DNA from 3 places in the Enterovibrio sp. FF113 genome. Region 3 is predicted to be linked to each of the others. Evidence: predicted binding sites of a transcription regulator. Region 3 holds the regulator's gene; each other region holds the start of a gene.
What was found. The regulator PurR, encoded in region 3, represses purine synthesis genes. The targets are predictions, from matches to a motif close to TNANGNAAACGTTTNCNTNA.
Positions count from the first base shown of each region.

Region 1: the regulator PurR is predicted to act here: its motif matches at 1,521-1,540, upstream of glpX (class II fructose-bisphosphatase).
Region 2: the regulator PurR is predicted to act here: its motif matches at 1,740-1,759, upstream of ACED36_RS19055 (uracil-xanthine permease family protein).

Region 1 is NZ_JBGONO010000004.1:141,043-144,328, forward strand. It holds gene ACED36_RS04640 (DHA2 family efflux MFS transporter permease subunit) at 1-300, shown strand, start outside; gene glpX (class II fructose-bisphosphatase) at 421-1,428, opposite strand; gene glpK (glycerol kinase GlpK) at 1,609-3,114, opposite strand.
Region 2 is NZ_JBGONO010000028.1:20,750-24,035, reverse strand. It holds gene ACED36_RS19065 (DUF2069 domain-containing protein) at 1-383, shown strand, start outside; gene ACED36_RS19060 (DUF2066 domain-containing protein) at 465-1,646, opposite strand; gene ACED36_RS19055 (uracil-xanthine permease family protein) at 1,857-3,098, shown strand; gene upp (uracil phosphoribosyltransferase) at 3,189-3,286, opposite strand, start outside.
Region 3 is NZ_JBGONO010000013.1:47,505-50,790, forward strand. It holds gene ACED36_RS12025 (TfoX/Sxy family DNA transformation protein) at 1-340, opposite strand, end outside; cyclic di-GMP riboswitch class I at 456-550, opposite strand; gene purR (HTH-type transcriptional repressor PurR) at 864-1,874, opposite strand; gene torD (molecular chaperone TorD) at 2,354-3,001, opposite strand; gene torA (trimethylamine-N-oxide reductase TorA) at 3,094-3,286, opposite strand, start outside.

The DNA of each region.
Region 1 (3,286 bases), on a different contig from region 3:
ATTTCCATCGTGAATACCTATTTCAGCCAAATTCAGCAAAAAGAGTGGCATGCATTAGGCGGTGGCGTGACGCCGGACAACCCTGTTGTGCAGCAACTTGCCGCGTCGCAAGGCACGACGGTGACGGACCCGAGTTTTATTGCGTCAGTGACACAATTGCTGCATCAGCAATCGACCTTGCTGGCGTTTGTTTACTCGTTTGGCTTTATCATGGTCTCTTATATTGTGTTGATCCCACTGCTAGCCTTGTTTAAAAAACCACCGGATAAGAAAGCCGCTAAGGCGGAAGCGTCTCCCTGATTCACGGTGTCTAGGTTTGCTGTACCAAGATAAATTGATGACCATTAAAAAAGCACGCCGAGGCGTGCTTTTTCTGTATTAAGCTATCGCTACAGTGAGCAATAGCGACAGTCATGGACGTTATAGAATGATGTCTTTCACTGCGTCGTCTTTGCGATCCATATAGTGGATAGACTTGATGCGACGGATAGTGCGGCACTTACCGCGGATAAGCAGGGTTTCCGTGGTGGCAATGTTCCCTTTGCGGGTAATGCCTTCCAACAGGTCGCCTTTGGTGATGCCGGTTGCAGAGAAGATAACATTGTCGCTGCTGGCCATGTCAGACATGCTCAGGCAAATGTTGGTTTCAATGCCCATTTCTTTGCAGCGAGCAATTTCAATTTCGCCCATGCGGCGGTTATCCTCATTGTCTTCTTTTACTTCATGACGCGGCAGCAGGCGACCATTCATGTCACCGCCCAATGCGCGGATCGCGGCAGCAGAAATTACCCCTTCAGGTGCGCCACCAATGCCATACATGAGATCAACTTCGCTGTCAGGCATACAGGTTAGGATCGAAGCGGCAACGTCGCCGTCAGGGATGGCGAAAACGCGCACACCCATTTCCTGCATTTCGCGGATGGTGTCGTCATGACGTGGTTTCGCGAGTGTGGTGACAACCAACTCATCCAGTGATTTACCCAGTGCATTAGCGACGTTAATCAGATTGTCGCGCAGCGGCAATTCAAGGTTGATAACCCCTTTGGCTTCTGGGCCAACACACAGTTTTTCCATGTACATGTCAGGCGCTTTCAAGAAGCTGCCTTTCTCAGCCGCGGCTAGCACTGCCAGTGCGTTTGACTGACCCATTGCGGTCATGCGCGTGCCTTCGATCGGGTCAACCGCGATGTCTACTGCATCGCCGCCCAAACCGACTTTTTCACCAATGAATAGCATGGGTGCATCGTCGATTTCACCTTCACCAATAACAATTTCACCTTCGATGTCGGTTTTATTCAGAAGAATACGCATTACTTCGACTGCTGCACCGTCTGCTGCGTTCTTGTCACCGCGGCCAAGCCACTTGTAACCCGCCAGTGCCGCGCCCTCTGTGACGCGTGAAAAAGCCATTGCTAAATCGCGTTTCATCCGATCTCCAGTGTCATTATTTTGTGGCATCAAAAGCTACCAAAATCAGTGTCTGATAGCGAAAAAACTCGGCGCGGATTTTACCATAAGCAAATAGGAAACGTTTGCGTTTTTGAGACGAAAAAAAAAGGGGCTTACCCCTTTTTCAATAATGGTCAGTACATTAAGCAGGTTTTAAGGTCAGTCGACATGCCACCCCTTTGAACACTCAATAGCGCGTTGCCAACCCACGTGACGACGGTTACGTTTGCCATCATCAGCACTTGGGCTAAAGCATCGGTCGATTTCCGCTTTGTTCTTGAGCTCATCAATACTGCTCCAGAAACCGACGGCGAGTCCCGCCAAATAGGCCGAGCCCAATGCGGTCACCTCGGTCACCTTGGGGCGATGCACTTCGGTGTTGAGTACATCAGACTGGAATTGCATCAAAAAGTTATTGGCAACGGCACCACCATCGACTTTGAGAAAGTCGAGTTTGATGCCCGAGTCTGCTTGCATTGCAGTAATCACATCCAGCGATTGATAGGCGATACCTTCGAGCGTCGCGCGGATAATATGGTTGGCATTGACGCCGCGCGTGATGCCGACGATGGTGCCGCGCGCATAAGGGTCCCAATGGGGCGCGCCAAGGCCAGTGAAAGCGGGCACGACATACACGCCGTTGCTGGTATCCACCTTGGTAGCGAAGTACTCAGAGTCCTTGGCATCTTTGATCAGATGCATCTCATCGCGCAGCCATTGAATCGATGCACCGCCCATAAACACCGCGCCTTCGAGTGCGTATGCTACTTCGCCTTTAGGGCCGCACGCCAACGTGGTCAGCAAGCCGTTTTGGGATGACACTTTTTCTTTGCCTGTGTTCATCAACAAAAAGCAGCCTGTGCCATAGGTGTTTTTGGCTTGGCCGGCTTCGACGCACATTTGGCCAAACAGCGCGGCTTGCTGATCGCCTGCAATGCCTGCAATTGGGATCCGCGTACCGCCTTTACCCCCAATATTGGTTTCGCCGTATACCGTAGACGAGGATTTCACCTCTGGCATCATGCACGAAGGGATACCAAGCGCTTTGAGCATGGAGTCATCCCATTCAAGGGTATTGATGTTAAATAGCATGGTACGGCTAGCATTGGTGTAATCGGTAACGTGAACACGTCCCTGCGTCATCTTCCAGATGAGCCAAGTATCGATAGTGCCGAACAGCAGGTCGCCTTTTTCAGCAAGTTCATGTGCACCTTCAACATGATCGAGAATCCATTTTACTTTGGTGCCAGAGAAATACGGGTCAATCACCAAGCCAGTATTTTCTTTGACGTATTTTTCGTAGCCATCAGATTTCAATTGCTCGCAAATAGGCGCGGTGCGACGGCATTGCCAAACAATGGCGTTGTAAATGGGTTTTCCCGTATGACGGTTCCAAACCACGGTCGTTTCACGTTGATTGGTGATGCCAATTGCTGCCACTTGATCTGAGCGAATGCCTGCTTTTCCCAATGCTTCTATCAAGGTCGAACTTTGGCTGGCATATATCTCGAGTGGGTCGTGCTCAACCCAGCCTGATTGAGGGTAAATCTGGGGGAATTCGCGCTGGGCGACCGTGACAATATTGGCATCGTGGTCAAGGATAACGGCTCGGGAGCTGGTGGTTCCCTGATCTAACGCGACAACGTATTTTTGCTCGGTGCTCATGGTGTGTCCTCTTTCGTTCCTTGTAAAAGCATAGTGCGACTTGGCCGACACTAGGTTTCATGCTGTGTCGTTTTTATTGTTGAATGGCGGTGCATAAGGGCAAACCTTCACATCACTGACACGTTGCCTACTTTAGTGACGAAACGACTTTCGTGAAGTGTTGACGTGGAAA
Region 2 (3,286 bases), on a different contig from region 3:
CTGCACTTTCTTCCTATCTCGGTTTGTTTGTCTGGGTTGCCCTTTGGCACGGCGTGTTATCGCCGCATGTGCACGTGAACCCCTATGGTGTAACCATTGCGTGGCTATTGCCTTTGCTTTTGCCATTGAAAGGGATTCTCACGGGTAAACCCTACACCAATGCGTGGGCAAATTTCATTTTGATGTTTTACTTCATCCACGCATTAACAATCCTTTGGGTCGATCAAGGGGAGCGCTGGCTAGCATTGGTGGAGTTGCTTCTGACGTCTATTTCATTTGTCAGCAACATCTATTTCGCCAAACGCAAAGGGCAAGAATTAGGATTGGGTCTGAAAAAGCTGTCTCAAGTTGAACGCGAGGAAAAGGCGCGATTTGAGAAGTAATTGTAACTAGCAATCAAATAGACATAAAAAAAGCAGATGACTAATCATCTGCTTTTTTTTTCGCTTAGTTTAACGACTCCGCTAGCCAATCCACTGATAAGTGATTGCTGGCGTTACTGGCACAACAGCATCAGGAACAACCAGTGACGGAACAACAACGCCATCGATCATCTCACCCGACTCGATACTTGCAGGCTGTGTAGGCGCAGGAATCACTGACGGCTCAGGTAACACTTCAACACGACGTAAACGACGATCTGTCATCATCTCATTGTGAAAGATCTCTTCATTCGCCAACAAGCTGATACGGAACGTTGCCGTCCCTTCCTCGATTGACTCCAAACGGAGCGCTGCAACAGAATTAAGCCCTTTGAGGGTACGTTCAACCACGAAGAAATCTTCAGCATCATTTAAGCCGGAGATTCGCAGCGCTTTGGCACTGCTATCTGCCACACCCAAGTTAATCGCCAAACGATCAGCATAATAATCCGAGATATCGTCGATCATTTTTGCAAAAGCCTGTGCAGGTGCACCCGCAGCCTGACCTTCTATCGGCGCATCATTGCCAATGCTTGCAGCATTTGGGAACAACTGCCAGCTCAGGCGATTATCGCGCACTTTCACCACAGCTACGCCAGTTGGGTTATAACGCGCACTGGCTTGTGAAATAGGCGCCGCAAAGCCACCCCACAGATCTGGAATAGACACCGCGACCACATCATCAAAGTCGCCCACAGGCATAAGCACAGGTAAACCACGGCGCTCACCTTCCGCTTTTAGGGTATCAATAAGCGCAGAGCCCGATTGTTCCCACACCACGTTACGCTGCGACGCATTGTCTTCCACCAACCAGAACAAGACTTCTGGACGCGGTAAGCCCCAGTAAGGAGCCTGCGCCTGTGTCAGTAAGGTACGAATTTTGGCATCATCAAATGCCAGCACCAATGTGCGTAATCCCTCTGACTCGCCATAACCCAACTGAGTAATGTATTGATTCACAGACGGCAGCGCTTTTTGAATAACAGCATTGTCACCCAACGCAGATTCGCCCGACGTGCGTACCAGCACATCAACAAACGCTTTTTGTTTTGCCGCTTGCTCCGTTGCTCTGTCGCTATCATCCAGCACCACTTCTGTACTGAATAGAGACGCGGCCATTGCGCTGGTTTGCCCAAACGCTAACGCTAAAACGAAAAAGAAGATCCGTAACATATATTTGCCAGATAACTCGATTTTTAAACGTTGATCATAAATTGAAGCCACACTGTCAGCAATGGCAAAACACCGAATTTGAGTGATATACCCAAACCACCGACGATGGGCTCAATACCTCGCACATATTCATTGACCGCATACTGAGCAAAAAGTTAGCAACAATAGGTGCAACTCGTCGACAAGATGACGAGTGATGCTGCAGTGCCCTTACTCTTCATGATAGTATCCGCCGATTTTTATATTTCAGGAAGGAGCGTCATGATGCAATTCTTACTCGGAGCACAAATGTTATTTGTAGCCTTCGGCGCGTTAGTACTGGTTCCGCTACTCACCGGACTAGACCCTAACGTCGCGTTGTTTGGTGCTGGTGTCGGCACTCTGCTTTTCCAACTCGTGACAAAACGCTCCGTCCCCATTTTCCTCGCGTCCTCTTTTGCTTTCATCGCACCTATCATGTTTGGCGTTCAAACTTGGGGTATTCCTGCCACCATGGGCGGCCTAATGGTAGCTGGGGTGGTTTATGTCATCATGGGTGGCATCATTAAAGTCAGAGGTGTTGGCTTTATCCACAAACTACTTCCACCTGTAGTGGTTGGCCCCGTGATCATGGTCATTGGCCTTGGTTTAGCCCCAGCAGCCGTCAATATGGCACTGGGGAAATCAGGTGACGGCGCATTTCAGTTAGTTGATGGGTCAGTCGCGCTTTGGATTTCAGGTATTTCACTGGCAACGACCATTGCGATGTCTGTATTCGCCAAAGGCTTCTTCAGGCTAGTGCCTATTTTGGCCGGTATTATTTCAGGCTATGTGACAGCATTATTCTTTGGCGTGGTCGACTTTTCACCTGTACTGAACGCCGCTTGGCTCGCCATGCCTGCCTTTACCGCGCCTGCATTTAACATTAACGCGATTCTGTTCATGATCCCTGTTGCCATTGCCCCTGCCGTTGAACATGTGGGTGACATGCTGGCAATATCGAATGTCACCGGTAAAGACTACCTGAAAAAACCAGGCCTGCACCGCACCATGGCGGGCGATGGTGTAGCAACTATCGCCGCATCCATGTTTGGCGCTCCACCAAATACTACCTACAGTGAAGTGACTGGCGCGGTCATGCTGACACGTGCATTCAACCCAGCCATCATGACGTGGGCAGCAGTTACCGCCATTATCTTGGCATTTGTCGGTAAATTGGGCGCAGTGCTGCAAACTATTCCAGTTCCTGTCATGGGCGGCATCATGATCTTGCTGTTTGGCTCAATTGCCACTGTCGGTCTTAACACCTTGATCAAAAATCAGGTCGATTTGCACAAAGCCCGTAATCTGACCATTGTGGCGGTCACGCTGGTATTTGGTATCGGTGGCATGGCATTTGGTATTGGTGAATTCAGCCTACAAGGCATCAGCCTTTGCGGTATCGTCGCTATCTTGCTGAACCTTATTCTGCCGCATGACATGGGTGAAACCCACGTTGTTGATAATGCCCAGATGGAAGACTAAGCCTCTGAGCGCATTTCACTAAGCACAAAAAAGGCTTCCCTCGGGAAGCCTTTTTTACATATCGCGTTTCCGCTTTCGATTACCGCACGATTACTTAGTACCGAAAATCTTGTCGCCTGCATCACCCAAGCCAGGAACGATATAGCCTTTGTCATTCAGCTTTTCATCGATTGCAGCGGTGTACAGTT
Region 3 (3,286 bases):
CCGCCGTCTTTTTTTCTTGCTGATCGTCTCTGGCAATGGTGAGTGCTGTCGTGGCATAGGCCATTAACTCGTCAGATTTTACCCACCAATTTTCAGGCACAGCATAGTATTTAGTCACAACAGGGAAGCCGCGTTTTTTGTAGACGTAAGGGCTCATCGCCAGATGTTTGAATTCAGCTTCATTCGTTTGACCAGCACGAAGGTGAAGCTGATCATTAACAACCAGTGCGAACATTGTCTCATCGCAAAATACACCAAACCCACCAAACATAGAGCGGGATTTGATTTTGCCAAGACATTCGAAGAACTTCAGTGTGTTTTTTAGCGTTGGTTTATCCATGTGACTAATTCTCAATCAATACGTTCCTGGATGAATGGTCAAGGAGCAACGTAGCAAAGCTAATTCAGAGAATTGTCAACGAACCAGAAATATCCGGTATGTGAATGCTAACGTCATCGGTAGCTCCGCTACCACCAACACATAAAATCAGTGTTGTGAGGCCGGAAGCTTTGCGTCCCACGCTTTCGCGATGGTTTGCCTTTTTCTTGACGGGTTTTAGCTTAACTGAATCGCATCATTTTGTCGTTATTGCTGGTCTCATAAAGTGTGATCTTGGTTCAGATAGAATCTTATTGATGTGATTGATAATATCCGGTTGTCTTTGTAATTGAAGTATTTTTGACCAAGATGACTACTTTATATCTGGGTTTAAGGGTAGCACTAGAAAACTAGGCAATTTACCCTTTAAGAGGTGAGTCGCAATAATGAGGTTGAGTCAGTCGGAAAACTTGCCAGTTAATAAAAAAGCCCAACCAAAAAAAAGTGGTCGGGCTTTTAGAGAAGTACCGCGAGAGCGTGTATTTTACTCGGCGTTAAGATTTTTCACCGAACTGCGAATGATGAGCTCTGGTTGCATAACAAAAATCTGCTGTTCGTTCTCTTTATTGGCGAGACGTTCCAATAATAGTTTGATTGCAGTTTTACCCAGTCGATTTTTCGGCTGATGAATTGTCGTCAACGGTGGTGAGAAAAATGCGGCTAGATCAATGTTATCGTAGCCAATAACAGAAATGTCGTTAGGAATGTCTAACCCGGCCTGACGGAAGGTACTGATTGCAGCCAGTGCCATGATGTCATTAAAGCAAAAAACAGCCGTTGGGCGGTCTTCTTGGGCCAATAATGCTTTTGCCGCTTCAACTGCGGAGTCACACTCAAAATCGGCTTCTACAATCCAGTTCGGATTTTCTTCAATGCCAGCTTCTGCCAACGCAGTTCTAAAGCCTGCCAAGCGCGTCTGACAGGTGAGTTTATCTAACTGACCTGAAATACAGCCGATTTTGGTATGGCCGTTGTCTACAAAGTACTTGGTCGCGATATAGCCACCGAGTTCGGCATTATCTTGAATGCAGTCGGTGTTGACATGTTGCGTGCCCCAATCCATCACAACCATCGGCAGATCTTTCTTTTTCTCTAATAGAATAAGAAGTTCTTCATTCAAGTCAGAGCACATCACCAACAGGCCATCTACGCGTTTTTCTGCCAACATGCGCAGGTAGTCGCGTTGCTTCGCTAAGTTACCTTCGGTGTTACACAAGATAAGCGTGTAGCCTTCTTTGTAGCAGTATTCTTCTACCCCATGTACAACTTCCGCAAAGAACGGATTGGTAGATTTGGTGACCAGCATGCCAATCGTGCGCGTTGAGTTACATTTCAAGCTGCGCGCAACTGCACTCGGTGCATAGTTTAAGTCGTCGACTGCGGCCCATACTTTCTTGGTTGTGTTTTCTGCGACAAAGCGTGTTTTATTGATCACGTGTGAAACGGTTGTCGTAGATACACCAGCCATGCGTGCGACATCTTTAATTGTTGCCATTGGGTAATCTTCTTATCGTTTTCATTAGCAGCTTGAGAAATAGAGGCTGCTCAACATGTTTACGCCGCTATGCTAAGCGGCGTAATGGATTCGTTCTTTCTATAGGCGGAGAGACGGACTCTCATCCCCTTGTCGTCGAGGTTTCATCGACACTGCCAGCAACTTGCTTTCCATCAAGTGTGGGAGAAGGGGGGAACGCTGCGGCGGCACTATGACGAGGCGTTTGTAATGTTACAGAAATTTCTCAATGCCAATCGCTTGCGTTCACAGTTTACTGGCTCATGACCGCGCCCGCAATTATTCAATTGAAGCGACTCGCGTAAGCTTGATGCGTATCAAGCTTGCGAAATAGCGGGTTTTTTCTGTTTTCCAAGCTCAAAAAAAGAAAAAACCGGGCTTGCCCGGCTTCATTTATCATAACCAAACACTTCAAGATGCTTGTTTAGCGAGAATTTGTTTGGGTATAGATAGGCACCTTTTTATTCGCCTTTAAGGAACAAAAGATCCAGTGTGATAAATGCAGTGAGCAATGCACCCGCGGCTTTATAAAAACCGAATTGATCAAACTGGTTTAGCGATTTTTGGAAACTACCTAGCCACGGCATGACCATGGTTTCCAAAAATACTTGCTGTTCTTGCATCATGGATTCTTGTTGGTCTTCTTCGGTTTCTTTGTTGGCAAGAATGACCAAGTTCCCTATGAAATCAAGCACAACCGCAAGATGGTCAAACGGTTCATTGAAATCTTTACGTTGAGCAATGCCGTACTTTTCCATCCATTGACCCATCTCTTGCGCGGGCTTATCGTTCAACAGACCGGTTTCACCAATATAAATAGACGCATAAGGCAATGCGCCTGTTTTTGGTGTACTGAGGAATAAACCACAGAAATCAGCGGCTAGCTCGAGTTGTGCATCTTCGCGGAGCTTTAGCGCGGCAAGCGCGTTGCGAAATTCAACGATCGGTGCTTTCAATTCCTCGGTCATGGCTAACGCGGAAAAATAGTTATCCATGTTGCTGCCGTGGTAATTATTCAAATCATCTTGCGTTAATTCACTGGCGAAAAGGGAAGACATCCACCAGTAAAATTCTGCACGTTGTTCGTTAATGGCAATAAATTCTTGCATTGTCATTCCGTTAGTTGAAAAAAAGCACTTTAAGTCTATCTAACATAGAGCAAAAAAGGGCAGCTAAGCTGCCCTTTTCTTCATACTGTCTCTTATGCGATATCCATCGCCGGGAACAGTGGGTTAACGCCGTCAACGTTGATTGGGCCGCTGAAGCCAGTAACAGCAGGTATGTTACCTGTGTGCTTCTCAATCTCAACCAGTGCTGTATGCGCAGAGGTTGCTTGCGCTAACTTAGAGGTGCCGATGTCTACAGTCAGTACGTTTGGATCGCCGTAAGTACAA